Regions from separate parts of the Streptomyces sp. NPDC096311 genome, predicted to be linked through region 2. Evidence: riboswitches for the same ligand, from Rfam matches in the RefSeq annotation. Region 2 holds a riboswitch; each other region holds the start of a gene.
The links. A riboswitch is a leader RNA that binds a small molecule or an ion and turns the genes downstream of it on or off. The one in region 2 is predicted to bind cyclic di-AMP.
Positions count from the first base shown of each region.

Region 1: linked by a shared signal. The riboswitch ahead of ACIRA5_RS13690 (transglycosylase SLT domain-containing protein) and the one ahead of ACIRA5_RS49310 (peptidoglycan DD-metalloendopeptidase family protein) in region 2 are both predicted to bind cyclic di-AMP.
Region 3: linked by a shared signal. The riboswitch ahead of ACIRA5_RS12415 (NlpC/P60 family protein) and the one ahead of ACIRA5_RS49310 (peptidoglycan DD-metalloendopeptidase family protein) in region 2 are both predicted to bind cyclic di-AMP.

Region 1 covers NZ_JBIWFN010000004.1:454,517-459,629, forward strand. Annotated here, with positions in the region: partial or broken gene ACIRA5_RS13680 (CocE/NonD family hydrolase) at 1-498, shown strand, start outside; gene ACIRA5_RS13685 (hypothetical protein) at 482-805, shown strand; cyclic di-AMP (ydaO/yuaA leader) riboswitch at 1,078-1,238, shown strand; gene ACIRA5_RS13690 (transglycosylase SLT domain-containing protein) at 1,243-1,941, shown strand; gene ACIRA5_RS13695 (HAD family hydrolase) at 2,064-2,945, opposite strand; gene ACIRA5_RS13700 (FAD-dependent oxidoreductase) at 3,249-4,451, opposite strand; gene ACIRA5_RS13705 (ATP-grasp domain-containing protein) at 4,479-5,113, opposite strand, start outside.
Region 2 covers NZ_JBIWFN010000033.1:81,417-86,529, forward strand. Annotated here, with positions in the region: gene ACIRA5_RS49290 (helix-turn-helix domain-containing protein) at 1-384, shown strand, start outside; gene ACIRA5_RS49295 (DUF6126 family protein) at 444-560, shown strand; gene ACIRA5_RS49300 (tyrosine-protein phosphatase) at 569-1,366, opposite strand; gene ACIRA5_RS49305 (alpha-galactosidase) at 1,549-3,630, shown strand; cyclic di-AMP (ydaO/yuaA leader) riboswitch at 3,932-4,090, shown strand; gene ACIRA5_RS49310 (peptidoglycan DD-metalloendopeptidase family protein) at 4,093-5,073, shown strand.
Region 3 covers NZ_JBIWFN010000004.1:183,329-188,441, forward strand. Annotated here, with positions in the region: gene pcrA (DNA helicase PcrA) at 1-2,153, opposite strand, end outside; cyclic di-AMP (ydaO/yuaA leader) riboswitch at 2,480-2,653, shown strand; gene ACIRA5_RS12415 (NlpC/P60 family protein) at 2,660-3,838, shown strand; gene ACIRA5_RS12420 (tellurite resistance/C4-dicarboxylate transporter family protein) at 3,934-4,908, shown strand; gene ACIRA5_RS12425 (hypothetical protein) at 5,002-5,113, opposite strand, start outside.

The sequences.
Region 1 (5,113 bases), on a different contig from region 2:
GTGCGAGCAAGGGAGTCGGACCTGAGGATCACCTTCGAGGAGCCGGAGCAGTCCGAACCCCTGGGAGTGACATCCCCGGCCACCTTTGACGAGCCCCGCCCCGAGCGCCTGGTCGCCCGTGACGTGGCGAGGGGCGAGTGGCGACTGGAGGTCGACCCTCGCCAGGACGGCACCCGTGTCCACCCGGACGACCTCGAACGCACGGAGGACGCCCGGGACACGTACACCATCCACGAGCCGGACCCGCTCTCCGCCCGCACCCGCTCGACGAGGTCGATCCGTCCGCACCGCCCGGAGCTGCCCTGGGACGCCCAGGTCGAGACACGCTCCGAACTCAGCTGCGACGCCCGGGAGTTCATCACCTCGAACGAGCTGACCTGCAAGGACGGCAACGAGGTGGTCTTCCATCGGACCTGGGAGAGAAGAATCCCCCGGACGGCTGACTGGAGACCCGGCCGCGGCATGGGCAACCCTGCAGAGCATGGCGCGGACCGGTGAGTTCCTGATGGCCCTGGACGAGGGGACGCTCGCGTACTTCCGCGAGATGGCCGACGAGATGGTCACGCGTTTCGGGATCCCCCGGGCCGAGGCGGTGGCGAGGATCAACAGGGCTTACGCGGGGCAGGAGTTCGGGTCCTACCCGGACCTGATGTGCCACGAACTCCCCGAATACTGGGCCTACGGCCTCTACTTCAAGCCCCATGCACGCCGGCTGCCCGACGACGACCCCGACACGGACCTGTCCGTGTGGGAGGTCCGCCCGGCTCCGCCCGCGGGCTCACCGGCCTGGACACTCGAAGCGTGATGTCCGATTTGCCGTCAGTGCCGCTTTATTTCCGCTTGGCCGCGTGAATTGGGTCACTCCCATGCGAAGTGGGCTCTTTATCCCCTCTTGACGACTCCCCCTTTGCATAAGGCAAGTTGAGCGTCGCGTTCCGGATTAATCGGGCATTTTCTCCCCCGTATCACCCAGGTGAAAGCGATCTACACCGGGAAATGAGGGCTTGTTCCGGACATGTGCTCTCGCATACGTTCACGTCGATCCGGACGGACCGCCCAATCCAGCCGCCGACCGGAATATCCCAGCCACCCACACACACGCACGGCAGGAGCGGGGGACCCAGGTAAGCCGCCGATCCGGACACCGGAACGGCTAGGGGTGACGTCGCACACACCGTGCGGCCGGGCAGCTCCCGCCCGAACCCGACAGCTCACTTCGCAGGCGCCGGAGAGGAATTCGCCATGTCCGCACGAGGCAAGCACCGCAACTTCAAGATCCAGGGCATGCTCACCCGGGGCATCCTCGCCGCAGGAATGGGCGCAGTCGCACTCGCCCTTCCGCTCGTGAGCGCGACCTGCGCGCAGGCCGCCACGGCCACCAGCACCGATGTCCAGCTCATCACGTACAAGGTGGTCGCGGGCGACACCCTGGCCACGATCGCGAAGAAGTACCCCACGAGCGGCGGCCCGGCGAAGCTGTACGCCGCCAACCGCGCGGTCATAGGCCCCGACCCGACGACGCTCCGTCCGGGTCTCACCCTGACCGTGGGCACCAAAACCGTCCAAAACACCACCAAGAAGACCCCGGCAAAGACGGCGCCCACCACCTCGAAGACGTACGCGAACAACCTCGACGGATGGATCAAGCACTCGCTGGACATCATGGCCCGCGCCAAGATCCCCGGCACCTACAACGGCATCCACCGCAACGTCATGCGCGAGTCCTCCGGAAACCCCCTGGCCATCAATAACTGGGACTCCAACGCCAAGGCCGGCATCCCCTCCAAGGGCCTGCTCCAGGTCATCGACCCCACATTCAAGGCCTACCACGTGCCCGGCACGTCGATGAACCCCTACGACCCGGTCGCGAACATCACGGCCGCCTGCAACTACGCGGCGGCGAGGTACGGCTCGATCGACAACGTCAACGGGCCCTACTGACGGGACTGGTGGGGCCGGCGGGGCCGGCGGGGCCGGTAGGGCTGATACGACTGCCGGGGCCGATGCGGCCAGCATGACCGATATTGCCGATATGGCTGATATCGCTTATATGGCCGATATGGCTAGTGGGGTCGGAGAGCCTCGGAGAGCTGCCGGGACCCACCGGGCTCTCCGGGCTCCCGGTACCGGTCCGACCGGTACGGGAACAGCCGCTCCAGCACCACCGCGATCCCGTCGTCCTCGTTCGACAGCGTCACCTCGTCGGCCACCGTCTTCAGCTCCGGATGGGCGTTGGCCATGGCGACCCCCCGGGCGGCCCAGTCGAACATGGGGATGTCGTTGGGCATGTCGCCGAAGGCGATGGTGGCGGCGGGAGTGAGACCGAGGTGGGCGGCGGCGAGCGCCAGACCGGTTGCCTTGGTCACGCCGCTTGGCTGGAGTTCGACGGTCCCGGGCCCCGACATGGTGACGGTGGCCAGCGAACCCACCACACCCCGGGCCGCCGAGGCCAACTCGTCGTCGGACAGCGACGGGTGGCGGAGCAACACCTTGCTGATCGGCTCCGTCCACAGGTCGTCGCGGTGATGCACCCGTACCGCCGGAAGCGTCGGATGCGGCATCACGTACCCCGGCTCGATGAGCGTCAGCCCGTCCACGCCGTCCTGGTCCACCGCGGCGTAGAGCAGCCCGACCTCCGCCTCGATCTTGCCGAGCGCGGTCTCCGCGAGTTCCCTGTCCAGGGTCACCGACCACAGCAGTCGGTCCGCCGCCGCGTCGTACAGCTGCGCCCCCTGCCCGCACACCGCCAGCCCCGCGCCGCCGAGTTCGTCGAGCAGAGGTCGTACTCTCGGCGCCGGGCGCCCCGTCACGACCAGGTGTCGGGCGCCCGCCTCGGCCACCCTCTCCAACGCGGCCCGGGACCGGTCGGAGAGGGTGTCGTCGCCGCGGAGCAGCGTTCCGTCCAGGTCAGTGGCGATAAGTGAATATGCAGTCGGAGCGGCCATGATCCGAAGAATACGGATCGAACGACTCATCGGCCCGGCGTGAACCGGACGACGTCCGGTATCCCGTCAGCAACGCCGTTCACCGTACGGGGCGTACCGGGCGTACAAAGTGCACTTCCGCCCCCACTCACCGAGCGGGCGGTACGAAAAGACTCCGACCGGAATGTCACTCCAGAGGATGACGCGGCTGCGGTGACTGTGGCCGCCTGAGCCCAACACAAGCTCCGACGCGACGGGTTGGGCCCCGCCCACGGCGTGGCCCACCAGTCACCGACCCCTCCGGCCGTACGGACCCCTGCCACCTCACCCGTGCGCGCCCGCCAAGTGCTTGGCCAGCCGCGGCGAAGCGAACTCCGTACCGCACACGAACCGCATCACCGGCCCGTACGAAGCCGCCGCCGGCAACCCCGTGAAGTACAGCCCGGGCACCGAGGAGCAATACCCCGCACCGAGCTTGGGAGTGCCGCGGCTCACCGCGAGCGCCGTACGCAACTCGTGTCCCAGGAAGTCCATCGCGGCGATGTCGACGCGATATCCGGTCGCTGCGATGACATGGTCGGCGGAGAGCTCCTCGCCCCGACCGCCCAGGGTCCGCACGGAGAGGACCGGACGCCCGTCGGAGACGTCGGCGCGAACGATCCCGGAGACCTCGCTGACCTCGACCTTGCCCTCGAAGCGGTCGCGCAGCCACCACGCCCCGAGGGGGCCGAGCACCCGGCGGACCAGGTAGTGCCGGGCGTCGGCGGGCAGATAGCGGTAGGGGTGCGGGTAGTAGCTGAGTGCCCACAGGGACCAGGCGCGCCCGAAGGGCGACTCGGGACGCAGCTTCGGCTGTTTCCAGGGCGGTGCGCCGAAGGCGACCCTGCCCCGTCCCCGGGACACCACCCGGACCTGCGCGCCCGCCTCCGCCGCGAGCGCCGCCGTCTCCAGCGCGGACTGGCCCGCGCCGACGACGATCAGTTCCTTGCCGGAGAACCGGGCGAGGTCGTGGTGCTGGGAGCTGTGCGAGACGGGGCCGGTGGGCGTGGGTCCGTCCGCCGCAGCGCCGCCGAGCTCGGGCGGCAGATGCGCGAGTCCGTACAGTCCCGTGGCCACGACGACCGCCCGCGCCGTGAACGACTCCCCCGAGTCCAGCTTGAGTTCGAAGCCCTCGCCGCCCCGGCGGTCGACGGACACCACCCGCACCCGCTCCAGCTCGGGCACCAGCTTCTGCTGGAACCACTCGCCGTACGCGATGAACGTCTCGACCGGAATGATGTCCTCGTCCGTGACAAGCCGGCGGATCCCCGCCGCGTCGCAGTAGTCGGCGATCGTGTGGCCGGGCTGCGGGGCATCGAGGCTGGACGCGACCGGGGTCGACTTGAGAAGCATCCCCTCGGGCATATGGTCACGCCAGCTCACCATGGGCTCGCCGAACACGCGCACCGGGATGCCACGCGCCCGCAGATGGGCGGCGGTGGACAGGCCGAACGGGCCGGCACCGATGACTGCTACCGGATGAATCACGAAGTCCCTCCCCAGGACGTACTTTCGTCACTTCGTGGTCGTACTGGTGCTGCTGCCACGGCGGTTGGTCCGCCACAGCTGATACAGATGCCTCGCGCCCGGCCGCACGAAGCGCGCGAGCATCGTGAAGAACGGCCGCAGGTCGTCACCCGCGAGCCAGGCCAGCTCCGTACCGCTCGCGCGAGCCGGCGCGTGCGGGGTCGTGTAGCCGCTGCGCCGGTAGGCGAGCAGGGCCGGCAGGTCGATGTTCTCCACGATGTACCGGTGACCGGCCCGCTGTTCCCCTTCGGGAACGCTGCGCCCGGTCAGGTCGAGATGCATGGCCCGGACGACGTCGATCCCCGACTCGTTCTCGAAGAGCCGGAACTGCGCGCCCATCCGGGGGTTGAAGTCGAGGAGTTTGTACCGACCGTCGCGCCGGTCGAAGCGCAGGTCGAGGTCGATGACGCCGCTGAAGCCGATCTGTTTGATGAAACGCGCGGCGAGGTCCGCGAGTTCCGGATTGTCGACGACGTACGCGTTCGCCGTCATTCCCGCGTGCGGTGGCCAGGAGCGGACCTTCACGCCCGTGAACATCGCGAGCGGCGTCGAGTCCGCGTCGAAGTACGCGTGCACGATCCAGTCCTCCGCCTCCTCCCTGGGCAGGTACTCCTGGAGGATCA
Region 2 (5,113 bases):
GACGCGATCGTTCGGGCCACCGACATGGAGCCGACGAAGGCGGGCGGCTGGACCTACTGGCAGGCCGGTGCCCCGGGCCGCGGAATGCAGGCCCTGCGGGTGCACGTCCCCTACGGCTCGCAGGGCGACATCGTGCGCGTCCACCCCGGTGAGGAGTGGCTCTACGTCCTCCAGGGGCGGCTGCGGCTGCGCCTCGGGGACACCGCCCAGGTGCTCGCCCCCGGGGACAGCGCGCACTTCGACTCGCTGACCCCGCACCGCATCGCGGCTGCCGATCAGTCGGGGGCCGACCTCCTCTTCGTACACACCCTGCTGCAGAGCCCCACCGCCGCGCTGTGTCTCGGCCCGGCGGCAGGACACCCGACCATGGGAGAGCTGTCATGACGGAATCCACGCAACCCCCGGAGTCCACGGAATCCGCCGACCTCGCCCCTCGGCGGCGCATGGTCGAGAAGTTCCCCCGCGCCCTGTGGGTACGTCTCTTCATCTACATCGCCGTCGGCCACCTCTTCGCGGCCTTCATCTATCTGCTGTTCGAGCTGGGCGGGCAGAACCAGTAGCCCAGGGTTCAGTCCAGCAGGCGCTCGCGCAGCCGCTCCCGCTGCTCGGGCGTGACCCCCAGCCCCTGCTCCAGGTAGGCGTCGATGCCGCCCCAGGTCTCCTCGATCGTCTCGAAGGCCGCGGTCAGATACTCGGCGCGGGCGTCGAACAGGGGACTGAGCAGCTCCATGACCTCGGGGGAGCGGGCCGCTTCCGAGGAGCCGGTGCGGCGCACCTTGTAGCGGCGGTGGGTCGCGTTCGACTCCAGGTAGTCGGCCACGATCGCGTCGCGCTCGACGTCGAGGGCGAGGAGCGTCACGGCTATGGAGAGGCCCGCGCGGTCCTTGCCCGCCGCGCAGTGCATCAGCGCGGGCACGCTGTCCTCGGCCAGGGCGTGCAGCACGTGGGAGTGCTCGGCCGTGCGCTCCTTGACGATCGTGCGGTAGGAACCGATCATCCGGTTCGCCGCCTTGCCGTCGCCGAGGTGGCCGCGCAGCTGTTCGACGTCACCCTCACGGACCATCTTCCAGAACTCGCTGCCGTCGGCAGGGTCGGTGAGCGGAAGGTTCACGTTCCGTACACCGGGCAGATCGACGTCCGGCCCCTCCAGCTTCTGGTCCGCGGCATTGCGGAAGTCGAAGACCGTGTGCAGCCCGAGAGAGGAGAGGAACGCGGCGTCCTCCTCCGTGGCGTGCGCGAGATGACCACTGCGGAACAGCCGTCCGTAGCGCACTCGCCGGCCGTCCACGGTGGGCAGGCCGCCCACGTCTCGGAAGTTGCGCACTCCGGCCAGCTCCGGCTCGGTCGACGGCACCTGCTGCGTCACGGGGACTCCTCCCATTGGACCGCCGGCACTGCTCGGCGACGCTCGCCGACGGGAATCGCGCTTTCGACGATACGACATGGGTTCCTCAGGCAATGAAGTTGTCCACAGCCGTTGCCTCCCGCGTGAGACGCCGTTGATGATGTTGGTGATTGAGTGCGGATGTTCGAATCTGTGAGGGTTTGATGATCGATATCGGCGAAGATGGTCGTACGTGGCTTCTTTCGGGTCCCACGAGCAGCTACGCACTACGGCTGACCGACCTCGACGAACTGCTCCATCTCCACTGGGGGCCACGGATCGCCCTCGCCGACGCCGAGTCGCTGGCCGACCTGCCCGGCCCGCCGTACCGGCCCTTCGAGTCCCGGCTCGACGGGCGCGAGGAGTATCCCGTCGAGGGCGGCCCCCGCTTCGTACGCCCGGCGCTGTCCGTACGGACGCAGGAGCGGCGCGGCACCGAGTGGCGTTTCGAGACGTCCTTCGTGGAGCAACACGCCGACGGCGACGAACTGCGGCTGCGCTTCGCGGACGACGGGCTCGGCATCACCCTGCACTACCGGATGCGCGGCGACGTCGTCGAGCGCTGGGTGACCCTGGCCAACGAAGGACCTTCCCTGGAGCTGCTGCGCGCGGACTCCGCGACCTGGACGCTGCCCGAGCGCGACGGGTGGCGCCTCTCCCAGCTGCACGGGCGGTGGGCGGCCGAGTCCCGACTCGCGCGCTCCCCCCTCACCTACGGTGAGAAGGTCATCGGCAGCCGCCGCGGGCACACCGGGCACCAGCACCTGCCGTGGGTCGCGCTGGACAGCGGGGCGAGTGAGGAGAGCGGCGAGGTCTACGGGTGCGCGCTCGGCTGGTCGGGCTCGTGGCGGATGTGCGTGGCCCAACTCCCCGACGCGCGCGTGCAGATCTCCGCCGGCGCCGGGTACGACGACTCCGGACTGCTGCGCCTGGAGACGGGGGAGTCGTACACCACCCCCGTCTTCGCGGGGCTGTGGAGCGACGGCGGCTTCGGCGCGGCGAGCCGGACGTGGCACGCGTACCAGCGGGCGTTCGTGATCCCGGACGCGGACCAGGACCGGCCGGTGCTCTTCAACTCCTGGGAGGCGACCCACTTCGACATCTCCGAGGAGCGGCAGCGGGAGCTGGCCCGGCGGGCCGCGGAGATGGGCGTCGAGCTGTTCGTCGTCGACGACGGCTGGTTCGGGGCACGGACGAGCGACCGCGCCGGGCTCGGCGACTGGGCCCCCAACCCGGACCGCTTCCCGCAGGGTCTGAAGCCGCTCGCCGACGACGTGCACGCGCTCGGCATGCAGTTCGGGATCTGGGTCGAGCCGGAGATGGTCAACCCGGACAGCGAGCTGTACCGCGCGCACCCCGACTGGGTGCAGTTCCAGCCGGGGCGGACCAGGACGGAGTTCCGCAACCAGCTCGTCCTCAACCTCGCCCGACCGGATGTCCAGGAGTACCTGTGGGAGCAGCTCGACGGTCTGCTCTCGAGCGCCCCGATCGACTATGTGAAGTGGGACTTCAACCGCTGCTTCACGGACGCCGGTTGGCCCGGTGAGCCGTATCCGCAGAAACTGTGGGTCGAGCACGTGGAGGCCCTGTACGGGCTCCTGGACCGGCTGCGCGCCGAGCATCCCGGGGTCGCCTTCGAGTCCTGTTCGGGCGGTGGCGGCCGGATCGACCTCGGCGTCATGGCGCGTACGGACCAGGTGTGGACCTCCGACAACACCGACCCGCTCGACCGGCTCGCCATCCAGCACGGCTTCAGCCAGATCCACCCGGCCCGGATCATGGCCGCCTGGGTCACCGACAGTCCGAACGCGCAGCTCAACGGTCGGATCAGTTCGCTGCGCTTCCGGTTCGTGAGCGCCATGGCCGGGGTGCTGGGGGTCGGCGGTGACCTGGCCGACTGGAGCGAGGCGGACCTCGTCGAGGCGCGGGAGTGGGTGGAGCTCTACAAGGAGATCCGGCCGGTCGTGCAGCGCGGCGACCTCTACCGGCTGCGGCCTCCGGAGGGCGGGCTGAGCGCCGTGCAGTACGTCCACGGCGACGAGACCGTCGTCCTCGCCCTGCTCCAGGCCCAGCGTCACGGCGAGCCGGTCGCCCCGCTCCGGTTGCGCGGGCTCGATGCGAGCGCCGCGTATGAATGCCGCGAAACGGGCGAAATGCATCGAGGTGCGGTGCTGCTGCATCACGGGTTGCGGACGAGGCTGCGCGGGGACTTTGATGCGGCAGTTGTCCGACTACGTCGTATGTGAGCGATCTGCCCTTATTGATGCCTTAATTCCAACTGGACCTGGAATAAAGGACCGTGGTGTGACCTGCGTGAGCAGCGTCATATTCGTGACGATGCGTTGCGGGCCCGCTTTCTCGATCCGCCCGAATTCCCGGGTAGTTCGAGAGACCGCGGAGATCATTGTCCACGGAGGGTGACCGGAATTCCGGCCTGGATCAAGAAAGGCACGTGCACAGAAAAGCCACATGGTTGGCGATGCGCCTCCATCTCGCTTACGTTCGCCCTCAATCCGGACGGACGCCCAATCCTGCCGCCGCCCGGTATCCGCACACCCACCGGTAACCGGCAGGAGCGGGGGACCCACAGGTACCACGCCTGTTCCGGTCTCCGGAACGGCTAGGGGTATAGCCGCGCAGCCGCGTGGCCGGGCATCTCCAGCCCGCACCCGACAGCTCACCTCGCAGGCGCCGGAGAGGAATTCTTCATGCCCGCGAAGGGTAAGCACCGCCGACCCAAGTCCCAGCGTTTCTCACGCTCGATCGCCGTGGCCGGAACCGGTGGTGCCGCCCTTGCGCTGCCGCTGATGGGGACCGCCGGTGCCCATGCCGCGACGCCGACGGCCGCGGTTTCGTCCACTCCGGAAAAGACCGCGATCATTTACGGCGCGGCGGTTTCGGAAAAGACCGTGACGGTTTCGGAAAAGACGGCGACGACGTCCACGGTCTCGACGAAAACCTATTCGGTGAAGGCCGGCGACTGGCTCTCCAGGATCGCCGAGCGGCAGCACGTCAGCGGCGGCTGGCAGAAGCTCTACTCCGACAACCGCCAGGCCATCGGCAGCGACCCCTCGCTGATCCACCCCGGCCTGAAGCTCACGATCGGCGAGAGGGCCGCGTCGACCGACGACACCAAGCCGTCGACCAAGACGTCCACGCAGTCGTCCGCCAAGACGTCCACGCGGTCGTCGGCGCAGTCGGCCACCGGGTCGTCCGGCGCGGCGGACGCGCCCAAGACCCAGGCCGCCGCCCCCCGGGTCACCGGCACCGCCACCGACACCGGTTACACCCTGCCGGTCGGGGGCGCCACCATCGGCACCGGCTACAAGGTCGCCGGCAGCATGTGGTCCAGCGGCTATCACACCGGCGTGGACTTCGTGGTCCCGACCGGCACCACCATCAAGGCCGTCGCCGCCGGCACCGTCGTATCGGCCGGCTGGGGTGGCGCGTACGGCAACCAGGTCGTCATCCAGCACGCCGACGGCCGGTACTCGCAGTACGCCCACATGTCCGCCCTGTCCGTCTCGGCGGGCCAGACCGTGACCGAGGGCCAGCAGATCGGCCTCTCCGGCGCGACCGGCAACGTCACCGGTCCGCACCTGCACTTCGAGATCCGCACCACCCCGAACTACGGCTCGGACATGGACCCGGTCGCGTATCTGCGCTCGCACGGTGTCGCCGTCGGCTGACACCCGCCGCGCCTCTCACGTCCTCGAGGGTCGGGGCCCC
Region 3 (5,113 bases), on a different contig from region 2:
CCCCAGGCGCTGCGCATGGACGAACGGGTGAGGTACAGCCGCTCTCGCGCGCGCGTGATGCCGACGTACGCGAGGCGCCGCTCCTCCTCCAGCTCCTTGACCTGTCCCAGCGCGCGCATGTGCGGGAAGACGCCGTCCTCCATGCCGGTGAGGAAGACGACCGGGAACTCCAGGCCCTTGGCGGTGTGGAGGGTCATCAGCGTGATGACGCCGGAGCCGTCCTCATCCTCGTCGGGGATCTGGTCGGAGTCGGCGACCAGGGCCACCCGCTCCAGGAAGGCGGCGAGCCCGACGGGCGTCTCGCCCTCACCCGCACCGGACTCCTGCTCGAACTCCAGGGCCACGGCGGCGAGTTCCTGGAGGTTCTCGATCCGGGTCTCGTCCTGCGGGTCGGTCGAGGCCTGCAGCTCGGCGAGGTAGCCGGTGCGTTCGAAGATGGCCTCCAGGACAGTGGCCGGGCCCGCACCGGACTCGACGATCGTACGGAGGTCCTCCATCAGCGTGTTGAAGCGCTTGACCGCGTTCGTGGACCGCGCGGCCATGCCGTACGCCTCGTCGACGCGCTTCAACGCCTGCGGGAAGCTGATCTTCTCGCGCTGCGAGAGCGCGTCGATCATCGCCTCGGCGCGCTCACCGATGCCGCGCTTGGGCACGTTGAGGATGCGGCGCAGCGGGACCGAGTCCTCCGGGTTGGCCAGTACACGCAGGTAGGCCAGGACGTCCCGGACCTCCTTGCGCTCGTAGAAGCGGACGCCGCCCACGACCTTGTAGGGCAGGCCGACGCGGATGAAGATCTCCTCGAAGACACGGGACTGGGCGTTCGTACGGTAGAAGACGGCGACGTCTCCGGCCTTCGCCTCGCCCGCGTCCGTGAGACGGTCTATCTCTTCGGCGACGAACTGCGCCTCGTCGTGTTCGGTGTCCGCGACATAGCCGGTGATCTGCGCGCCCGCGCCCGCGTTGGTCCACAGGTTCTTGGGACGGCGGGACTCGTTGCGCTCGATGACCGCGTTGGCGGCGGAGAGGATCGTCTGCGTGGAGCGGTAGTTCTGCTCCAGGAGGATCGTCGTCGCGTTCGGGTAGTCCTCCTCGAACTGGAGGATGTTGCGGATCGTCGCGCCGCGGAAGGCGTAGATCGACTGGTCGGCGTCGCCCACGACGCACAGCTCGGCGGGGAGCAGGTCGTGCTCGCCGTGCGGGGTGTCCTCGTCTTGCGCGCCGGTGCCGACCAGCTCACGCACCAGCGCGTACTGCGCGTGGTTGGTGTCCTGGTACTCGTCGACCATGACGTGGCGGAAGCGGCGACGGTAGTGCTCGGCGACGTCCGGGAAGGCGCGCAGCAGGTTGACCGTGGTCATGATCAGGTCGTCGAAGTCGAGCGCGTTGGCCTCGCGCAGCCGCGACTGGTACATCGCGTAGGCCTGGGCGAGGGTCTTCTCGAAGCCTCCCCCGGACTCCGTCTGGGAGATGCCCCCAGCGACCTGGGCGGCGAAGTCCTCCTCGTCGATCAGCTCGTTCTTCAGGTTCGAGATCTTGGCGCTGAAGGACTTGGGCGGGAAGCGCTTGGGATCGAGATCCAGATCACGGCAGACGAGCGCCATCAGCCGCTTGCTGTCGGCGGCGTCGTAGATCGAGAACGAGGAGGTGAAGCCGAGCTTCTTGCTCTCCCGGCGCAGGATCCGCACACACGCGCTGTGGAAGGTCATCACCCACATCGCGTTCGCGCGCGGGCCGACGAGCTGCTCGACGCGCTCCTTCATCTCGCCCGCGGCCTTGTTCGTGAAGGTGATCGCGAGGATCTGGCCGGGGTGGACATGGCGCTCGCCCAGCAGATGGGCGATGCGGTGGGTGAGCACCCGGGTCTTGCCGGAGCCCGCGCCGGCCACGATGAGCAGCGGGGAGCCGGAGTGCACCACGGCCGCGCGCTGGTTCTCGTTCAGCCCGTCCAGCAGGGCCGCCGGGTCCACGGCGGGGCGGGGCGCGCCGTCGCGGTAGTAGGCGTCCCTGCTCGCGGGCGCGTCGAAGCGGCCGCCGAACAGGTCGTCCGGAAGCGGCTCCGGCGCTCCGTCCTCGGGCGGCGGCGGGGGCTCTTCCTCGTGGGCCCCGGAAGGCTGGAGGTCCGCCAGAAAGCTGTCATCAAAGAGGCTGCTCATCGCTCTCCGAGTCTAGGCGGCCCCACTGACAACCCGCGGCCACCCTGAAAACCCGACCGGTTTTCCGCGACGGCACATGGTCTCTTTACGTGACCGCGCCTGATCCCTTTCCACCGGCCTTTCCGCCGCCCTTGCCACCGCGGACGCCGTCACCGTTCAGGATCGTTTCATTACGGTCAGCCACAACCAGTCCCGATCAATGGCCGCCAGGACCAAGGTCACAAAAATGTATCGGGCATATCGCACATCAAACTTCACAGAACACTTATGAGTTGGCTAGCGTGCCGGGCAGGCCGCTCGACCCAACCGGCGAACACCGCCGGGCCGTGCGGCCTCCGCCGAGTCCGGTGCGCCCGTGTGGCAGCCGGAGCCGGGGACCCAACCGACCTTGGGGTGAATCGGTCCAATTGTCCGCTGGGGCAGGGACCGTAGGGCAAACCTTCCGGAAGTACCCGCCCGAACCCGACAGCTAACTCGGTAGGCGGATGACGGAAGGAGTCGCCACCTTGGCGTCGCATCGCAAGTGGAGTCCTACGGGTACGCGCATAGCGGGTATACGGACTCCCGCCCTCGCCACGGCGGCCCTCACCTCCGTGGCCCTGCTCTCCCAGACGGCGAACGCCGCGCCCTCGGCCGACTCCAAGCCGAGCATCGAAGAGGTCGAGAAGAAGGTCGACGACCTCTACCACCAGGCCGAGACGGCGACCGAGAAGTACAACGCGACCAGGGAGAAGACCGCCCAGCAGCGCAAGCGCGTCGACTCCCTCCTCGATGACGTGGCCCAGCGCACCGAGAAGCTCAACACCGCGCGCGAGGAACTGGGTTCGTTCGCCGCGGCGCAGTACCGCACCGGCGCCGCCGCCCCCGACACCGCGAGCCTCCTGCTGGCCGACAATCCGCAGGACTACTTCGACCAGACCCAGCTGATGAACCGTCTGACCACCCGCCAGAAGGCGGCCGTCGACGACTACGTCACTGAGCAGGCCGCCACCACGAAGAAGCGCGCGGAGGCCTCTGAGAGCCTGCAGACGCTCACCACGACGCAGAGCGCGCTGAGGACGTCCAAGGCCGACGTCCAGCGCAAGCTCGCCGAGGCCCGCTCCCTGCTGTCGAAGCTGACCGCCGAGGAGAAGGCGCGGCTCGCGGCGATCGAGAAGAAGCAGCAGGAAGCGGCCGACCGCAAGGCGGCGGAGCTGGCCCAGCAGCAGGCCGCAGCGCAGAAGAAGGCCCAGGAGGCGGCCGCACAGCAGCAGACGGGTTCCGGCACCTCCGGGACCACGGGCTCCGCCGGCACCTCCGGCAGTTCGGCCACCGACTCCTCGTACACCGCCAAGGCCGACAAGGCCCTCGCCTTCGCCCGCACCCAGGTCGGCAAGCCGTACGTCTGGGGCGCGACCGGGCCCGGCTCCTACGACTGCTCCGGCCTCACGCAGGCCGCCTGGAAGGCCGCCGGCGTCGATCTCCCGCGTACCACCTGGGACCAGGTCAACGTGGGCACGACGGTCCCGCTCTCCGACATCAAGCCCGGTGACCTCGTCTTCTTCTACGACGACATCAGCCACGTCGGCCTCTACGTCGGCAACGGCATGATGATCCACGCCCCCAAGCCGGGCGCGTACGTCCGCGAGGAGTCGATCTTCTACGGCGGCGAGTCGATCATCCACAGCGTGGTGCGTCCGGCCTAACGCCTCGCCGCCCGGCACGCGCGCGTGGGGCTCATCGAGCTCCACGCGCGCGTGGCCCGCCGCCAACCCGCTCGAAGGTCCTTAGCATCGGGCCCATGTCAGCCATCTCCCCGCCCGGCACCCGGCGGACCGGCCTGCGCAGCTGGTGGGCGCAGAGTCCGCCGGGCGCCGGAGCCGCGATCCTGGCCACCGGCATCATCTCGATCGGGCTGGAGCAGACCGGCTACGAGATCCTGTCCCGGATCGTGCTGGCCCTGGCGGCCGTCGGCTGGCTCGGGCTCGCCGCGGCCTTCGTCGTACGGCTGCTGCGGGAGCGGGAGCGGTGGCTGACGGAGGCCGGTACACCGAGCGCGCTCACCGCGGTCGCGGCGACCACCGTGCTCGGCACGCGGCTGGTCACGCTGGGGTGGAAGGTGCCGGCCGAGGCCCTGCTCGCCCTGTCGGCGGCGCTCTGGCCGGGGCTGCTCCTCCTGGTCGTACGGCAATGGCGGCCCCGTATGCCCGGAGGGGTGTTCCTCGGCTGTGTGGCCACGCAGGGGCTCGCGGTGCTGGGCGCGACGCTCGCCCCCGCGACGCACACGGACTGGCTCGCTCACACCGCGCTGGTGCTGTTCTGGCTGGGGCTCGTGCTCTACGCGGCGGCACTGTTCTACTTCGACTACCGCGAGGTCGCCACGGGCGCCGGGGACCAGTGGGTCGCAGGCGGCGCGCTCGCCATCTCGGCGCTGGCGGGGTCGAAGCTGATCCTCGCGTACCAGGCGAACATCTATCTGTGGAACAACGACGACAACGGCGTGCTGCGCTGGGTGACCGAGGCGCTGCTCGTGCTCGTCCTCGGCTCGTACTGCGTGCTGGCCGTGGCGGAGGCCCTGTGGCCCCGACCGCGCTACGACGTGCTGCGCTGGGCGACCGTGTTCCCGCTGGGGATGACGGCGGTGGCGACGCTGTCGGTCGCGGCCGCCATCGGCGTCGGCCGGCTCAGGGGGCTCGGGCAGGTGCTGCTGTGGATCTCGGTCGCGGCGTGGCTGGCGGTGGCGGCCGTAGCGGTCAGGCGTCCGCGGGAGCCGTAGCGGGCGGGCGTCCGCGGGAGCCGTAGCGGGCGGGCGCATCCGTAACGCTGTCCGGAAGCGCCGTAGCCGTCCGTGGGGGCCTTCGGGGGGACGTCAGGTCCAGAGCACTGCGATGAAGATGTTCGCGGTCGTGAGCAGCCCTACGAGCCCGAACAGGCCCTTGTCCACCTTCTCGTCGTCCCGCTTCACATAGACGAGTCCGAGG